DNA from 4 places in the Buttiauxella sp. WJP83 genome. Region 2 is predicted to be linked to each of the others. Evidence: predicted binding sites of a transcription regulator. Region 2 holds the regulator's gene; each other region holds the start of a gene.

Region 1 (4,216 bases), 870 kb from region 2:
TTTGCGTCGCATGATTTTCAGCAACATTACCTTTAGCTGCGAGATGGCTCACGCCTGTCATTGGGGCAAAGCCGACCCTGTTTATCTTTCAGTGCGCGCCCGTGACCCGGAAATCCTTCCAGGTGAAATCGAATTTATTCAGTTTCGCGGCCTTTCAGGAGTAAGTGATGGGGCCATTAATATGCATAGCGAATTACCCGGACAAGTCAGACATATCGTTCTTGAGGGCCTACAACTCACGCAAAGAGTCAGCACCTCACCTGAACAAGGGTTATATGACATTCGCCCACCTTGTAATCCGCTCTCACCAACCGGAATGGGGCTGGACAACGCCTGGTGCCTGAATCCGCAAACGCAACGAGCTTTCGGCGTGGAAGCGTATCCTGGCGGTTTGCCTGGTCTGTATGCCAACGGCGTTAAAGATTTGGCGCTGCGGAATGTAGAAATTTATCGTCCACGACCGTTGCCAGCAGGCTGGAATGAGCGGGAGTGCGTGTTAATCCATTGCGATGGAGTCAAACAAGATGATTGATTTAGCCTGGCTTGGGCCTGTTGCCGCGTGCTGCACTACGGGGTCATTTGCGCTACAGGTGCTGCATATCCTGAAGAATCGCGATACTAAAGCGATATCCCTGAGCATGTATCTGGTGTTTGTTTTCGGCGTGCTCTGTTGGTTGCTATATGGAATGAGTAACGGGGATGTTCCCCTGATGATAGCAAATGGTATTACGCTTGTGTTGGCAGCGACAGTGCTGCTGATGAAAGTGGTGAACGAACGAGCGCGATAAACGGTGGCGGGGAACCGCCACTGTATTGTTCTACTCTTCTGCGGCATAACCTTGAACTGGTAACGCTTTGCCATCAAGCCAGGCGCTATTTTCACGCATCTCCAGACGCCCTTCGATAAACCAGGACACTACCAGAGGATAAATTGCATGCTCCTGGTGCTGTACACGAGCAGTGATGTCGTCTTCATCGTCACCGTCAAAAACCGGGACTTTGGCCTGAAGAATCACCGGCCCACCATCGAGTTCTTCGGTAACAAAATGCACCGATGTCCCGTGGACTTCATCACCGTTCTCCAGCACCTGACGATGGGTATTCAGGCCGGGATATTTAGGCAATAAAGAAGGGTGGATGTTGATCAGACGGCCAGTGTAATGCGTGACAAATTCAGGGCTAAGAATCCGCATGTAACCGGCGAGCACCACCAAATCCGGTGCGTAAGCGTCGATCTCAAGCATTAGTTCACGATCAAACGCTGCACGGTCGGCGAACTGGCTGGCGGTTAACGCGTGGGCAGGGATCTCTGCCTCACGCGCACGCTCAAGACCATAAGCATCGGTTTTATTACTGAATACAGCGGCTACGGTGCCGTTAATCTTTTTAAGCTTGCAGGCATCAATAATCGCCTGCAAATTGCTTCCGTTGCCGGAAATTAGCACCACAATGCGTTTCATTACTCAATAACCACGCGCTCAGAGGAATCGGAAGCTTTGATACTACCGATTTTCCAGGCGTTTTCACCTTTTGCATTCAAAAACTCGACCGCTTTATCCGCTTCGGCTTCAGGTAACGCAATCAGCATACCGACGCCGCAGTTAAAGGTACGGTACATTTCGTGACGGCTGATATTCCCGGCTTGTTGCAGCCAGTTGAATACCGCAGGCCACTGCCATGAGGATTCGGTAATGACGGCTTGAGTGTTATCAGGCAGAACACGCGGGATGTTTTCCCAGAAACCGCCGCCGGTCAGGTGGCAGATAGCATGCACGTCAACTTCGGCAATCAACTCAAGCAATGGTTTTACGTAAATGCGCGTCGGTTCCAGCAGGTGATCGGCCAGCGGTTTGCCTTCCAGTTCGGTGGTCAGCGGGTCAGTACCACTGACTTCCAGTACTTTACGTACCAGAGAGTAACCGTTGGAGTGCGGGCCACTGGATGCCAGCGCAATTAGCACGTCGCCGTCGGTCACTTTAGAACCGTCAATAATCTCGGATTTCTCGACTACGCCCACGCAGAAGCCCGCCACGTCGTAATCTTCGCCGTGGTACATGCCAGGCATTTCAGCGGTTTCGCCGCCAACTAATGAACAACCCGATTGCAGACAACCTTCGGCAATACCAGTGATAACGCTGGCAGCAGTTTCGACGTCAAGTTTGCCCGTTGCATAGTAATCAAGGAAAAACAGCGGCTCAGCACCCTGAACAACCAGGTCGTTGACACACATAGCAACCAGGTCGATGCCGATGGTGTCGTGGCGTTTTAAGTCCATAGCCAGACGCAACTTAGTACCCACACCGTCGGTGCCGGAAACCAGCACAGGCTCACGATACTTCTGAGGTAACGCACACAGCGCACCGAAACCGCCTAATCCACCCATGACTTCCGGGCGGCGGGTTTTTTTCACTACGCCTTTGATTTTATCGACCAGAGCGTTACCAGCATCAATATCAACACCGGCATCTTTATAGCTGAGAGAAGTTTTGTCGGTCACTGCTAAGTCCCCGCGGATGGGTTAGAAATAAAAAACGCCGCAATTCTAACAGTGCAGGCAAACGTTTGCGAGCCTCTTATTCAGCGGGATGTAATAATTGTTGATATATACTGATTCCAGTCTCGTTGATCCTGATCAATCCCAATACCTGTAGCACTGCCACGAAAAAGCGGTATAATCCGGCGATTTTTTTTATGGTGGCCAACTATCTCGGGGAGAAAGAGTATGAAGATCGTGGAAGTCAAACACCCACTCGTCAAACACAAGCTAGGCCTGATGCGTGAGAACGACATTAGCACCAAACGCTTTCGTGAACTCGCCTCAGAAGTTGGCAGCTTGCTGACTTACGAAGCAACGGCGGATCTGGAAACTGAGACAGTCACTATCGAAGGCTGGAACGGCCCGGTAGAAGTTGATCAGATTAAAGGTAAGAAGATTACCGTTGTGCCAATTTTGCGCGCCGGTCTGGGTATGATGGAAGGCGTGCTGGAAAACGTTCCAAGTGCACGTATCAGCGTTGTGGGTATTTACCGTAACGAAGAAACTCTGGAGCCAGTTCCTTATTTCCAGAAACTGGTTTCTAACATTGAAGAACGTATGGCGCTGGTGGTTGACCCAATGCTGGCAACTGGCGGTTCAATGATTGCAACTATCGACCTGCTGAAGAATGCAGGCTGTACTAGCATCAAAGTACTGGTTCTGGTGGCTGCACCAGAAGGTATCGCAGCGCTGGAAAAAGCGCACCCGGATGTAGAACTGTTCACCGCTTCTATCGATCAGGGCTTAAACGAGCACGGATACATTATTCCTGGCCTCGGCGATGCTGGCGATAAGATTTTTGGTACGAAATAAGTGATTCACTAAAAAATAGCCGACTTTGAGAGTCGGCTTTTTTTTGACTACAACACAACAACAACAGACAGACAAAGGAAACGACTATGACACGCCGTGCTATCGGGGTAAGTGAAAGACCGCCGCTTTTGCAGACCATCCCGCTTAGTTTGCAACATCTGTTCGCTATGTTTGGTGCCACCGTTCTGGTGCCAATCTTGTTCCACATTAATCCGGCGACGGTGCTGCTATTTAACGGAATCGGGACGCTGCTGTATCTCTTTATCTGTAAAGGTAAAATCCCGGCTTATCTGGGTTCAAGCTTTGCCTTTATTTCGCCAGTATTGCTGCTTTTACCACTGGGTTATGAAGTGGCGTTGGGCGGTTTTATCATGTGTGGCGTGTTGTTCTGTATCGTCGCGCTGATTGTGAAAAAAGCCGGTACCGGTTGGCTGGATGTGATGTTCCCTCCAGCAGCAATGGGTGCGATTGTGGCGGTCATCGGTCTGGAGCTCGCGGGCGTGGCGGCGAATATGGCGGGTTTATTACCAGCAGATGGCGCATCACCCGATTCAAAGACCATCATCATCTCGCTGGTTACACTTGCGGTAACGATTTTCGGTTCTGTTTTGTTCCGTGGCTTCCTGGCGATTATCCCGATTCTTATCGGTGTGCTGGCGGGTTATGCGCTCTCCTTTGCCATGGGCGTGGTTGATGTGACGCCAATTGCACAAGCACACTGGTTCGCTTTGCCAACCTTCTATACCCCGCGTTTTGAGTGGTTCGCTATCTTCACCATTCTGCCTGCGGCGCTGGTCGTTATCGCTGAGCATGTGGGTCACCTGGTTGTTACGGCGAATATTGTGAAGAAAGATTTGATTCGCGATC
Region 2 (4,216 bases):
AAAATGCAGTAAACCGCGTAAGGGCTACAAAACGCGCTGTGTGAAAGTCAAAGCAGAGCAACCAACGACGATTGCAGCAGCGCACAAAGTCCGGGTGCAGAAAGCACAGAAGACGGCGATGAACAAACTGATGGGCCAGATTGGCAAACCGTATCGCTGGGGTGGCACGTCGCCGCGTACTGGCTTCGATTGCAGCGGTTTGGTTTATTACGCTTACAAAGATTTGGTGAAATTCCGTATTCCGCGTACTGCAAACGAAATGTATCACCTGCGTGATGCTTCTCCGGTTGATCGCGGGGAACTGGAAACGGGTGACCTTGTGTTCTTCCGCACCCAAGGCCGTGGCACTGCGGATCACGTTGGTGTCTACGTCGGTAATGGGAAATTCATCCAGTCACCGCGTACTGGCCGTGATATTCAAATCACCTCGTTGAGCGAAGACTATTGGCAACGCCACTATGTTGGCGCTAAACGCGTCATGACATCTAAAACCATTCGTTAAAACCTTCACCTGCCCTGAAATGGGCAGGTGAGTTCTTCTTTTGCTTATCCTTTCAATTTGTTAACCTAAACCCGCATTAAAAGTGGTTATTTAGAAGTAAACAAAATAATAAGGAGTTAGCAATGTCGTTCGAACTACCTGCATTACCGTATGCGAAAGATGCTTTAGCACCGCATATCTCCGCTGAAACCCTGGAATACCATTACGGCAAACACCATCAAACCTATGTCACTAACCTGAATAACCTGGTTAAGGGCACAGCTTTTGAAGGTAAAACGCTTGAAGAGATCGTTCGTACTTCCGAGGGTGGTGTTTTTAACAACGCCGCTCAGGTGTGGAACCACACCTTCTACTGGAACTGCCTGGCACCAAATGCAGGCGGGGAACCTACTGGCGAACTTCTGGACGCTATCAACAAATCTTTCGGTAGCTTCGCTGAATTCAAACAACAGTTTACTGATGCCGCTATCAAGAACTTTGGCGCAGGTTGGACGTGGTTAGTTAAACAGGAAGATGGCGCTTTAGCGATTGTTTCTACTTCCAACGCGGGTACGCCACTGACGACTGCCGCTAAACCACTGCTGACGGTGGACGTCTGGGAACATGCGTACTACATCGACTACCGCAATGCTCGTCCTAACTACCTCGAGCATTTCTGGGCGCTGGTGAATTGGGCGTTTGTTGAGAAGAATCTTGCAGCGTAGAAGTTTGCTCCCTAAATAGTTCGTGTTGCGGAGCTATTTAGGGGAATGTTAATGGGCCGCGATAAGCGGCCCATCTTAATCAGTGCAGTACGGCAGTTAATGCGCCGCAAACAATCAAAGCCAGAACAATAACTGTGGTCGTGATTGAAAATTTCAGGTCGGTACTCATCAGCAACTCCTTTTTGTTACCTTACAAAACAGCCTTACAATTGATGTGTCATGATGAGTTTCCCACAATCGGAGATAAAAATCCTCACGGTTTTAACCCGATATCCATTTTCCCTCTTCCACTTTTCGCCAGGATAGGCCAAAATCCCTCGCTAATTTATTGCGTATCGTCAATTCAATGCCCTCCTCCCGTTTTATGTCGCAATCCCGGCATACCTGCAACCATTATGTTGCCTTTGGAGTCAGCGTACGCAAACGTTTAACACATTAGTAATCAGGGGGTTAAGAGATGGCCCGGAGTGAAATTTAATGGCGACAATCAAGGACGTGGCGAAGCGCGCAAACGTTTCCACTACAACCGTATCACATGTGATTAACAAAACCCGTTTTGTGGCGGAAGAAACGCGCAACGCGGTATGGGCTGCAATTAAAGAATTGCACTACTCACCGAGTGCTGTAGCACGAAGCCTGAAAGTTAATCACACCAAAACGATCGGTCTGCTTGCCACTTCCAGTGAAGCACCTTATTTCGCCGAGATCATCGAAGCGGTGGAAAATAGCTGCTTTGAAAAAGGCTATACCCTGATTTTGGGTAACGCACACAATAACTTTGAAAAACAGCGCGCTTACTTATCGATGATGGCGCAAAAGCGTGTCGATGGTTTGCTGGTGATGTGCTCTGAATATCCAGACTCCTTGCTTTCCGTTCTCGAAGAGTACCGCCACATCCCAATGGTTGTGATGGACTGGGGCGAGTCCCGTGCTGATTTCACCGACTCCGTGGTCGATAACGCATTCCACGGTGGCTACCTGGCGGGTCGTTATTTAATTGAACGCGGTCACCGCGAAATTGGTGCTATCCCCGGCCAAATGGAACGCAATACTGGCGGCGGTCGCCATGCTGGCTTTATGAAAGCACTCGAAGAAGCGGGTATTTCTATTCCAGAAAACTGGATTGTTCAGGGTGACTTTGAACCTGAATCCGGTTATCGCGCTATGCAGCAAATCCTCGGCCAGTCTCATCGCCCTACCGCAGTATTCTGTGGCGGTGACATCATGGCGATGGGGGCAATTTGTGCCGCTGATGAGATGGGACTGCGCGTACCGCAGGATATTTCCATTATTGGTTACGACAATGTGCGTAACGCGCGCTTCTTCTCACCGGCGTTGACCACCATCCACCAGCCAAAAGATTCGCTGGGGGAAACGGCGTTTAACATGCTATTGGATAGAATCGTTAATAAACGCGAAGAGTCCCAATCGATTGAAGTCCATCCGCGTCTGATTGAACGCCGCTCGGTAGCTGATGGCCCATTCCGCGATTATCGTCGTTAAGTGTTGTTGAGCCCGGGTTTACTCGGGCTCAGGTTCCTGTAACCATTCCTGATTCATCGTTTCACTGTCCCCCAGATAATCCAGTAACCAGCTCAACGCAGGTGATGCGTCGTTTTGCCGCCAGGTCAGGCAACATGCTGCGTCAGGAAACGGGTTATCCAGGGTTAATTCGCTCCACCGCCCGGAATCCAGCCACGGCCTGGCGATATGCAACGGCACCATGCCGATACACAAACCCGCGCTCAAACAATCCGAACCGGACTGCCAGTCAGGCACCACCACACGGCGCTGGTTATCTAAAAGCCAGGTAATTCGTTTGGGTAACGAACGCGAGGTATCTTCGAGTACCAAAGACGGCCAGTCACGCAGGTCATCGTCGCTTAACGTCCCACCGCGCTGTGCCAGAGGATGAGTGGAAGCCACCACACAACGCCAGCTCAACGTTCCCATATCGCGGAAGGCATAACGCCCTCCGACCGGAATAGCCTGGGTTGCACCAATAGCCACCTCGACACGACCATCCGCCAGCGCATCCCATACGCCGTTGAACACTTCCTGGAAGATGCGCAGTTCGATATCCGGAAAATGGCGATAGAAATCCACGACCAGTTGCCGCGTTCGCTCAGGTTTAACGATGTTATCAACGGCTATAGCCAGATGCCCGCGCCATCCGTTTGCGATCTGTTGGCACTGCTGCCGTGTCGTCATCATTTTTTTGATAACAGAACGGCCCTCTTTAAGGAAAAAGAGGCCCGCTGGGGTTAATTCGACATCACGATGACGCCGTTCGAATAGCGGAACGGCTAACCAATCTTCGAGTTGCCGCACCGTATAGCTAATGGCAGACGGAACGCGGTGCAACTCCTGTGCCGCACCGCTGAAGCTACCATTGCGCGCCACCGCATCTATCACTTCCAGCGAGTATTCTGACCACATTTCTCTGCTCACAAAATTTTTGAACGCAACCTACAAATATTAGCGTTTCACAAGCGTAATTGCACTCCGTACACTCTCGCGGCAATGAACCTGCAAGATTAATCAAGAGAAAATTATGCAACCTTCAAAAGGATTTCTTATCTGGCTGGCCGGCTTAAGTGTGCTGGGCTTCCTTGCCACAGACATGTACCTGCCTGCTTTCGCTGCCATTCAGCAAGATTTACAGACCGATGCATCGGCAGTCAGTGCAAGCCTGAGTCTGTTCCTGGCTGGATTTGCGTTTGCCCAGTTAATGTGGGGACCCCTGTCAGATCACTTCGGCCGTAAACCGGTATTACTGGCGGGGTTAAGCCTGTTCGCCATTGGCTGTATCGGCATGTTGTGGGTCGAAAGCGCCACTGCGCTATTGGTACTGCGTTTTGTTCAGGCAGTTGGCGTCTGTTCGGCGGCAGTAAGCTGGCAGGCTCTGGTGACCGATTACTACCCGGCGAATCGCGCTAATCGTATTTTCGCAACGATTATGCCGCTGGTTGGCTTATCCCCGGCGTTGGCACCGTTGCTGGGCAGCTGG
Region 3 (4,216 bases), 1.4 Mb from region 2:
TCACTTCACCGACAGATTTCATCTGGGTGGTCAGACGGTCGTTCGCACCAACGAATTTCTCGAAGTTAAAGCGTGGAATTTTAGTCACAACGTAGTCGATGGACGGTTCGAACGAAGCTGGCGTTTTACCACCTGTGATGTCGTTCATCAGTTCATCGAGGGTGTAACCGACAGCCAGTTTGGCCGCCACTTTCGCAATCGGGAAGCCGGTAGCTTTGGATGCCAGCGCGGAAGAACGTGACACGCGCGGGTTCATCTCGATAACAATCAGACGGCCCGTTTTCGGGTTAACCGAGAACTGTACGTTAGAACCACCGGTTTCCACGCCGATTTCACGCAGTACCGCCATCGAGGCGTTACGCATGATTTGGTACTCTTTGTCGGTCAGTGTTTGAGCCGGTGCCACGGTGATGGAGTCACCCGTGTGGATGCCCATCGGGTCAAGGTTTTCGATAGAGCAAACGATGATGCAGTTGTCGTTTTTATCACGCACCACTTCCATCTCGTACTCTTTCCAACCGATCAGCGATTCGTCAATCAGCAGCTCTTTGGTTGGGGAAAGATCCAGACCACGCTCGCAGATCTCTTCGAACTCTTCACGGTTGTAAGCGATACCGCCGCCGGTGCCACCCATGGTGAATGAAGGACGGATGATGCACGGATAACCCACGTCAGCCGCAACAGCCAGCGCTTCTTCCATGTTGTGAGCAATGCCGGAGCGCGCAGTATCGAGGCCAATTTTTTTCATTGCCACGTCGAAACGGCGACGGTCTTCGGCTTTATCAATGGCGTCGGCGGTCGCACCAATCATGGTGACGCCAAACTCAGCCAGCACGCCCTGACGTTCCAGTTCCAGCGCACAGTTCAGTGCGGTCTGGCCGCCCATGGTTGGCAGCACAGCGTCCGGGCGCTCTTTCTCAATGATTTTGCGAACCACTTCCCAGTGAATCGGCTCGATGTAGGTCGCATCCGCCATTTCTGGGTCGGTCATGATGGTCGCCGGGTTGGAGTTCACCAGAACAACACGGTAACCCTCTTCACGCAGCGCTTTACACGCCTGCGCACCGGAATAGTCGAACTCACACGCCTGGCCGATAACAATGGGGCCTGCGCCGAGGATCAGGATGCTTTTTATATCTGTACGTTTTGGCATTTTCTTAGCTCCTGATTATTTCGCAGACTGACGGTAGTGCTTAATTAATTCGATAAAGTGGTCAAACAGCGGCGCCGCATCGTGCGGGCCAGGGCTTGCTTCTGGGTGCCCCTGGAAGCTGAATGCGGCTTTATCTGTGCGATGAATACCTTGCAGCGTGCCATCGAACAATGACTTGTGGGTCACGCGCAGATTCGCTGGCAGCGTGGCTTCGTCTACCGCAAAACCGTGGTTCTGAGCGGTAATCATCACGCAATCACGGTCGAGGTCTTTAACCGGGTGGTTGCCGCCGTGGTGACCAAACTTCATCTTCACGGTTTTCGCACCGCTCGCCAGAGCCAGTAACTGGTGGCCCAGACAAATACCGAACACCGGTACGTCGGTTTCTAGGAAAGATTTAATTGCGCTGATGGCGTAATCGCATGGTGCCGGGTCACCAGGACCATTAGACAGGAAGATGCCGTCTGGATTTAACTTCAGCACATCTTCAGCGGACGTTTGTGCCGGAACCACCGTCAGACGGCAGCCGCGGTCAACCAACATACGCAGAATGTTGCGTTTCACGCCGTAATCGTAAGCGACAACATGGAATGGCAAATCTTCTTCTTTAGCCGCTTCAGGCAATTCGCCTTCCAGCGTCCAACTCCCCTGTTGCCAGGCGTAAGATTCCTTCGTGGTCACTTCTTTCGCCAGATCCATACCGTTGAGGCCTGGGAATGCTTTCGCTTTTTCCAGCGCCAATGCCGCGTCTAAGTTATCTCCGGCGATGATGCAGCCGTTCTGTGCACCTTTCTCGCGCAGAATACGGGTCAACTTACGGGTATCGATATCGGCGATGGCCACAATGTTATGGCGCTTGAGGTAGGAAGAAAGGTCTTCGGTATTGCGGTAGTTGCTGGCAATCAGTGGTAGGTCACGGATAACGAGGCCTTGCGCATGTACCTGGGAGGATTCTTCGTCAGCAGCATTGGTGCCGACATTGCCGATATGAGGATAAGTAAGAGTGACGATTTGGCGGGAATAGGAAGGATCAGTGAGGATTTCTTGATAACCGGTCATAGAAGTGTTGAAAACGACTTCCCCCACTGCCGACCCCGATGCCCCAATGGCCCGACCGTGGAATTGGGTTCCGTCTTCCAGAACCAATATTGCTGACTTAATCAAAACGCCCTCCAGGGAATAAACAGTCAATTTATTTGCATATTAATTCAAAACCATTTCCTGAATCAATGCAAAACAGCCTGTCATTTGGATTTTTGACAAACGGCGGCATTCTAGTGAGAGACCGGGGAAAAGTCTACCACAAGCGCAACTTTTTATGTGTTTTTTGCCACTCTGAGTGGAAAAAGTGGAATTGACCGATGAAATCAACAACTAACTTATAGCGCGTAAACGGTTGCGGACCTGGATGAATAGGAAACTAACGATTTCCGGGGTGAAAAGTGGACCAAATGGTCAAAATTAATCATGAGACAGCAAAAATAGACAGGAAGAACGCATTTAATGAAGGTTAGATGGCTATAACGATGAAATACACCAATAAAATTACAAAATAAAAAGGGCAATAAAATATTGCCCTATCAATCAATACTTTATGATTGAAATAACCACATCACGATGGGTAATAAGATTTACAAACTATTCAGATCCAGCACATCACGCATATCATAAAGACCATTTTTCATTGATTTCAGCCATGAAGCAGATCTAACTGCGCCATTTGCAAAAGTCATGCGACTTGAAGCTTTATGCGTGATTTCAATGCGCTCGCCGATGTCCGCAAACATCGCCGTATGTTCACCAATAATGTCGCCCGCACGCACCGTAGCAAAACCAATAGTGCCTGGAACGCGCTCGCCGGTGTACCCTTCACGGGAGTAAACCGCACACTCTTTCAAATCTTTGTCCATCGCATGTGCAATGGCTTCACCCATTGCCAACGCGGTGCCTGACGGCGCATCCACTTTGTGGCGATGATGGGCTTCGATGATCTCGATGTCGGTATAATCCCCCATCACTTTGGCCGCTTTTTCTAACAGCTTGAGCATCACGTTCACACCCACGCTAAAGTTTGCCGCAAAGACAATGGGGACGTCAGCTGAGGCATCCGTAATCGCCTGCTTGCCCGCATCATCAAAACCAGTGGTACCAATAACCATCCCTTTGCCGTGTTGGCGGCAAAAAGCCAGATGATTCAATGTGCCTTCAGGACGAGTGAAATCGATAAACACATCGAAATCCTTCACGACCGCATCCAAGCTGTCGCTGACAATGACGCCTGTTTTGGCAACGCCTGCTAGTTCACCAGCGTCACTTCCTACTAAGGATGAACCCGGACGCTCAAGCGCAGCACCCAGTTTGACGCCATCCATCAGTATTGCGGCCTGAATCAATTGTCGCCCCATGCGACCACCCGCACCCGCGATTGCTACACGGACTTGTGACTCATCCATATTCACTCTCTTTTCTTTAATAAACATTCGTGTACCCAAATAACTCGATTGCAACCTATGCACCAGCGTCTCGAAGCCTGTCGGGTATACTCAGGTTAACTAGCCCAAAGCAGCCTCGCCACTCGAAAACACCGATAATAAGAAATTAATGACAAACGGCTAAAGTTATCAGTAAAACCTATGAATCACCTGACAATCAAAGGGTTTTAAGTCAGTCATTTTGCAAACCCGCACGACTCCCTTACCACCAACGTAGGCGGAAGGATTATCCGTTTTGGCGGTTCGTCGTTGCCCTGAATTCGCCTATACAATAACTCCCCCGCTTTGCGTCCAATCTCTTTGGCCGCGACGGAAACCGTCGTCAGTGCAGGCTGTACCAGAGACGCTTCGGTGATGTCGTCGAATCCTATCAGCGCAAAATCCACACCTGGCTGGCGGCCCATTTTCCGTAGCGTCTGCATCACACCCAGCGCCACAATATCCTGATAACAGACTGCCGCTGTGATTTCCGGATAACGGCTAAACAACTCTTCAGCCACCCGCGCGCCGTCACTTTGGCTGGCGAGCGATGAAACAACCCATTCGCTTTTCGGTTGGATACGATGTTCCA
Region 4 (4,216 bases), 1.0 Mb from region 2:
AAAACCACATTTTTTTTCTAAGGCCAGCACTGCTGGCCTTTTTTACATCTGCGGGTCAAACGTCTTTTTTCTTCAACGAAAGTTAAACAAACGTCAATTTCAACCCCATTCCACAACTCCCCCGTTACGAAGTGTGTCTGCGAAACAGATAAACATAAAATATCCACACTTTCCGCTCGCGCTCTTACTCTTAGCGTTGACTTAGCACATTTGGCCAAAATTCACACAGATGTCTGGACATCCAAAAATCACTCAAAGAATGTACAAATGTAAGGGGAAAATTCACTCTTCATTTCATTATGCAAATTAAACATAAGTAATTCATATATATAGGATAGGAAAGGTGTTTTTTTAGGCGAAGCGGCAAAGAAGTTTGAGTTAGTTCACAAAGTTCCACAAAATACACATTTGGTTACACATAGTTTCTTTTTGTAACTCACTCTCGATGTTTGTAGCACTTTCTGGCTAGCGAAACGGTTTCATGGATGGAAAGATGCCTGACAGATACAGAAAGACACCAAACTCTCATCAATAGTTCCGTACAGAATTATTGACGGCAGTGGCAGGTGTTCACAAAAAAAACCAATGAGGGTAATAAATAATGATGAAGCGCAATATTCTGGCAGTGGTAATCCCTGCTCTGCTGGTAGCCGGTGCAGCTAACGCTGCAGAAATCTATAACAAAAACGGCAACAAACTTGATTTCTACGGTAAAGCTGTAGGCGAGCACGTATGGACAACTAACGGTGACACTGATAGCAATGACACCACTTACGCTCGTATCGGTTTCAAAGGCGAAACTCAAATCAATGACCAACTGACCGGTTACGGCCAGTGGGAATACAACATGAACGCCTCCAACGCGGAAGGTGGTCAGGGTACAGCTACTCGTCTGGCATTTGCTGGTCTGAAATTTGGTGATGCAGGCTCCCTGGATTACGGCCGTAACTACGGTGCAATCTACGACGTAGCTGCTTATACCGATATGCTGGTTGAGTGGGGCGGCGATACTTGGGCTGCAACCGACAACTTCATGAACGGTCGTTCTAATGGCCTTCTGACTTACCGTAACAGCAACTTCTTCGGTCTGGTTGATGGCCTGGCATTTGCTCTGCAATACCAGGGCAAAAACGAGCGTAGCAACGCTGTTGGTAACTTTGTAGATGACAACGGTGTTCCACAATTAGGTCGTGCTGGTAACGGCGCTAAAGCTAACGGCGACGGCGTAAGCACTGCTGTAACTTATGACATCGGCGAAGGCTTCAGCCTTGCTGCAGGTTATGAGTCTGCAAACCGTACTTTCGAACAGCGTGAAGCTGCAACTAACCCATCATGGGCAAGTGCTGGCGGCGACCGCGCTGAAGCATGGTCTACTGCGGCTAAATACGATGCGAACAACATCTACGCAGCAGTGATGTATGCAGAAACTCTGAACATGACTCGTGAAGCTGACAGCAACTTCGCTAACAAAACTCAGAACTTCGAAGCTGTAGCTCAGTACCAGTTCGACTTCGGTCTGCGTCCATCCATCGCTTACGTGCAGTCTAAAGGTAAAGACCTGATCGCACGTGGCACCTTCAACGGTGGCGATGCTGACCTGGTTAAATACGTAGAAGTGGGTACCTGGTACTACTTCAACAAAAACATGAACGTATACGCTGCGTATAAGTTCAACCTGCTGGACGACAACAACTACAGCGAATCTGCTAAACTGGCAACAGACGACCAGGCTGCAGTGGGTATCGTTTACCAGTTCTAATTATCCAGCAACATTGTTGCAAGGATGGTTCAAAAGACAGGGCTTCGGCCCTGTTTTTTTATGCCTGAAAAGTTAAAAAAAATAACTTGTGACCAGGGTGGTTTCTTTTTGTTGCAAACGGTTGGCATTTACTAAAACAGCAGTTAACCTGAGAGCGTTACTCCCTCGATATCACAATGGAAACTCGTCATGTTTGAGAACATTACCGCTGCTCCAGCTGATCCAATTCTTGGTTTGGCCGATCTGTTTCGCGCCGATGACCGTCCGACTAAAATTAACCTCGGCATTGGTGTTTATAAGGATGAAACGGGTAAAACTCCGGTTTTGACCTGCGTTAAAAAAGCAGAGCTTTATCTGCTGGAAAATGAGAACACCAAGAATTACCTCGGTATTGACGGTATTCCAGAATTCGGTAGCTGCACCCAGGAATTACTGTTTGGGAAAAATAATGCTCTGAGTGCAAATAAACGTGCTCGCACTGCACAAACCCCAGGTGGTACAGGTGCGCTGCGTGTTGCCGCTGATTTCCTCGCGAAAAACACCACCACTAAACGCGTCTGGGTGAGTAATCCAAGCTGGCCGAACCACAAGAGCGTGTTTAACTCTGCTGGGCTGGAAGTGTGCGAGTATGACTACTATGACGCACAGAACCACTCTCTTAATTTCGATGGCCTGATTAACAGCCTGCAAGCCGCACAAGCGGGTGATGTGGTGTTGTTCCACGGTTGCTGCCATAACCCAACCGGTATCGACCCAACGGCTGAGCAGTGGAAAACGTTGGCAGAAATGTCCCTGGCAAAAGGCTGGCTGCCACTGTTTGACTTCGCCTATCAGGGCTTTGCTCGTGGTCTGGAAGAAGATGCTGAAGGCCTGCGTATCTTTGCTGCAAGCCACAAAGAACTGATTGTTGCCAGCTCTTACTCTAAGAACTTTGGCCTCTACAATGAGCGCGTAGGTGCTTGTACGCTGGTTGCTGCTGATGCAGATACCGTAGATCGCGCGTTCAGCCAGATGAAATCTGTTATTCGTGCCAACTACTCTAACCCACCAGCACACGGTGCATCTGTTGTTGCAACTATTCTGAGCAACGACGCGCTGCGTACTATTTGGGAACAAGAGCTGTCTGACATGCGTCAGCGTATTCACCGTATGCGCCAGCTGTTCGTGAATACCCTACAAGAGAAAGGCGCTAACCGCGACTTTAGCTTTATCATCAACCAGAACGGCATGTTCTCGTTCAGCGGCTTAACCAAAGAGCAGGTGCTGCGTTTACGTGAAGAGTTTGGTGTGTATGCCGTTGCTTCCGGACGTGTGAACGTTGCGGGGATGACGCCAGACAATATGGCTCCGCTGTGCGAAGCCATTGTCGCTGTGCTGTAAGAGCAAAGCAGATACAAAAAGAGCCGCACAATGCGGCTCTTTTATTTTTAAGACTACCTTACCAGACTGGTAATTCGTCTTGCAGGAAGGGATTATGCAAGCGCTCGTAGCCCAGAGTCGACAACGGACCATGGCCTGGAATAAACGTCACATCATCGCCAAGTGGCAACAGTTTACGTTTAATCGAGTCAATCAGTGCGGCGTGGTCGCCACGCGGGAAATCACTTCGCCCTACTCCGCCTTTGAAAATCACATCGCCGGAAATCAGTAACTGAGATTGCGCATCAAAGAAAACGACATGACCTGGAGTATGACCCGGGCAATGCAGCACTTGTAAGGCCACATTTCCCACCGATACGCTATCACCCTCATTCAGCCAACGATCTGGCGTCAGTGGCAAACACTCTTCAAGCCCAAACATTTGGCTTTGCGCCGGTAGGCCTTGTAGCCAGAATTCGTCTTCTTTTTCCGGCCCAATAACAGGAACACCGTAATGCTTTGCCAGTTCAGCTGCGGCTCCAACATGATCAAGATGGCCATGCGTTAACAGGACCTGCGTGACCGTCACGCCTTTCGCCGTGACTTGCTGGATGATTTTTTCAGCTTCGCCGCCCGGATCAATCACTGCTGCTTGCAGCGTTTCTTCACACCAAACTAATGAACAGTTTTGGGCAAACGCAGTGACCGGAATAATGTGATAGTTCATGACACTCCAATACCGGCAACAATCGCCGGATTCCGTTGTTTTACCAGTGCCTTAGTGGCCCGGTATCAATATGCACAAAGTTGCTGCTGGGGTAGTATCCTACACCACCTGCGCGCATAGATAATGCTGCTTTGCGAACATTGCTCAACGAAATCCCTTCAATATGGAAATCCATTGCCTGCCCTTTTGTGTGATAGCTTTTTTTCGCCACCCCACGACTACGGGCTCGAAGTTCATTATTAGTGTCTAAAGAGCGATAACCTGATACCAGTTGCACGGGTTTGTTGGTCCCCAACAAGCCTTGCAGGCGATAAAGCTGGTCGAATAATTTAGGGTCGATGGATTTAATTTTATTCGCGCGATAATCACGG

The links. Region 2 encodes PurR, which represses purine synthesis genes. Its sites were predicted from a motif close to CANGCAAACGTTTGCNTG; they were not measured.
Region 1: a site for PurR is predicted at 2,552-2,569, ahead of purM (phosphoribosylformylglycinamidine cyclo-ligase). Genes of this name have one in related genera too.
Region 3: a site for PurR is predicted at 2,539-2,556, ahead of carA (glutamine-hydrolyzing carbamoyl-phosphate synthase small subunit). Genes of this name have one in related genera too.
Region 4: a site for PurR is predicted at 1,870-1,887, ahead of OH773_RS14470 (amino acid aminotransferase). Genes of this name have one in related genera too.

The regions. Positions count from the first base shown of each region.
Region 1 covers NZ_CP110080.1:1,186,117-1,190,332, forward strand. The annotation lists gene OH773_RS05455 (glycoside hydrolase family 28 protein) at 1-532, shown strand, start outside; gene OH773_RS05460 (SemiSWEET family sugar transporter) at 525-788, shown strand; gene purN (phosphoribosylglycinamide formyltransferase) at 819-1,460, opposite strand; gene purM (phosphoribosylformylglycinamidine cyclo-ligase) at 1,460-2,497, opposite strand; gene upp (uracil phosphoribosyltransferase) at 2,723-3,349, shown strand; gene uraA (uracil permease) at 3,436-4,216, shown strand, end outside.
Region 2 covers NZ_CP110080.1:2,058,653-2,062,868, reverse strand. The annotation lists gene OH773_RS09545 (C40 family peptidase) at 1-502, shown strand, start outside; gene sodB (superoxide dismutase [Fe]) at 625-1,206, shown strand; gene cydH (cytochrome bd-I oxidase subunit CydH) at 1,286-1,375, opposite strand; gene purR (HTH-type transcriptional repressor PurR) at 1,684-2,709, shown strand; gene punR (DNA-binding transcriptional activator PunR) at 2,728-3,645, opposite strand; gene punC (purine nucleoside transporter PunC) at 3,761-4,216, shown strand, end outside.
Region 3 covers NZ_CP110080.1:679,574-683,789, reverse strand. The annotation lists gene carB (carbamoyl-phosphate synthase large subunit) at 1-1,153, opposite strand, end outside; gene carA (glutamine-hydrolyzing carbamoyl-phosphate synthase small subunit) at 1,169-2,317, opposite strand; gene dapB (4-hydroxy-tetrahydrodipicolinate reductase) at 2,785-3,606, opposite strand; gene OH773_RS03240 (LacI family DNA-binding transcriptional regulator) at 3,822-4,216, opposite strand, start outside.
Region 4 covers NZ_CP110080.1:3,107,090-3,111,305, forward strand. The annotation lists gene asnS (asparagine--tRNA ligase) at 1-2, shown strand, start outside; gene ompC (porin OmpC) at 605-1,759, shown strand; gene OH773_RS14470 (amino acid aminotransferase) at 1,949-3,139, shown strand; gene OH773_RS14475 (MBL fold metallo-hydrolase) at 3,198-3,845, opposite strand; gene OH773_RS14480 (YcbK family protein) at 3,886-4,216, opposite strand, start outside.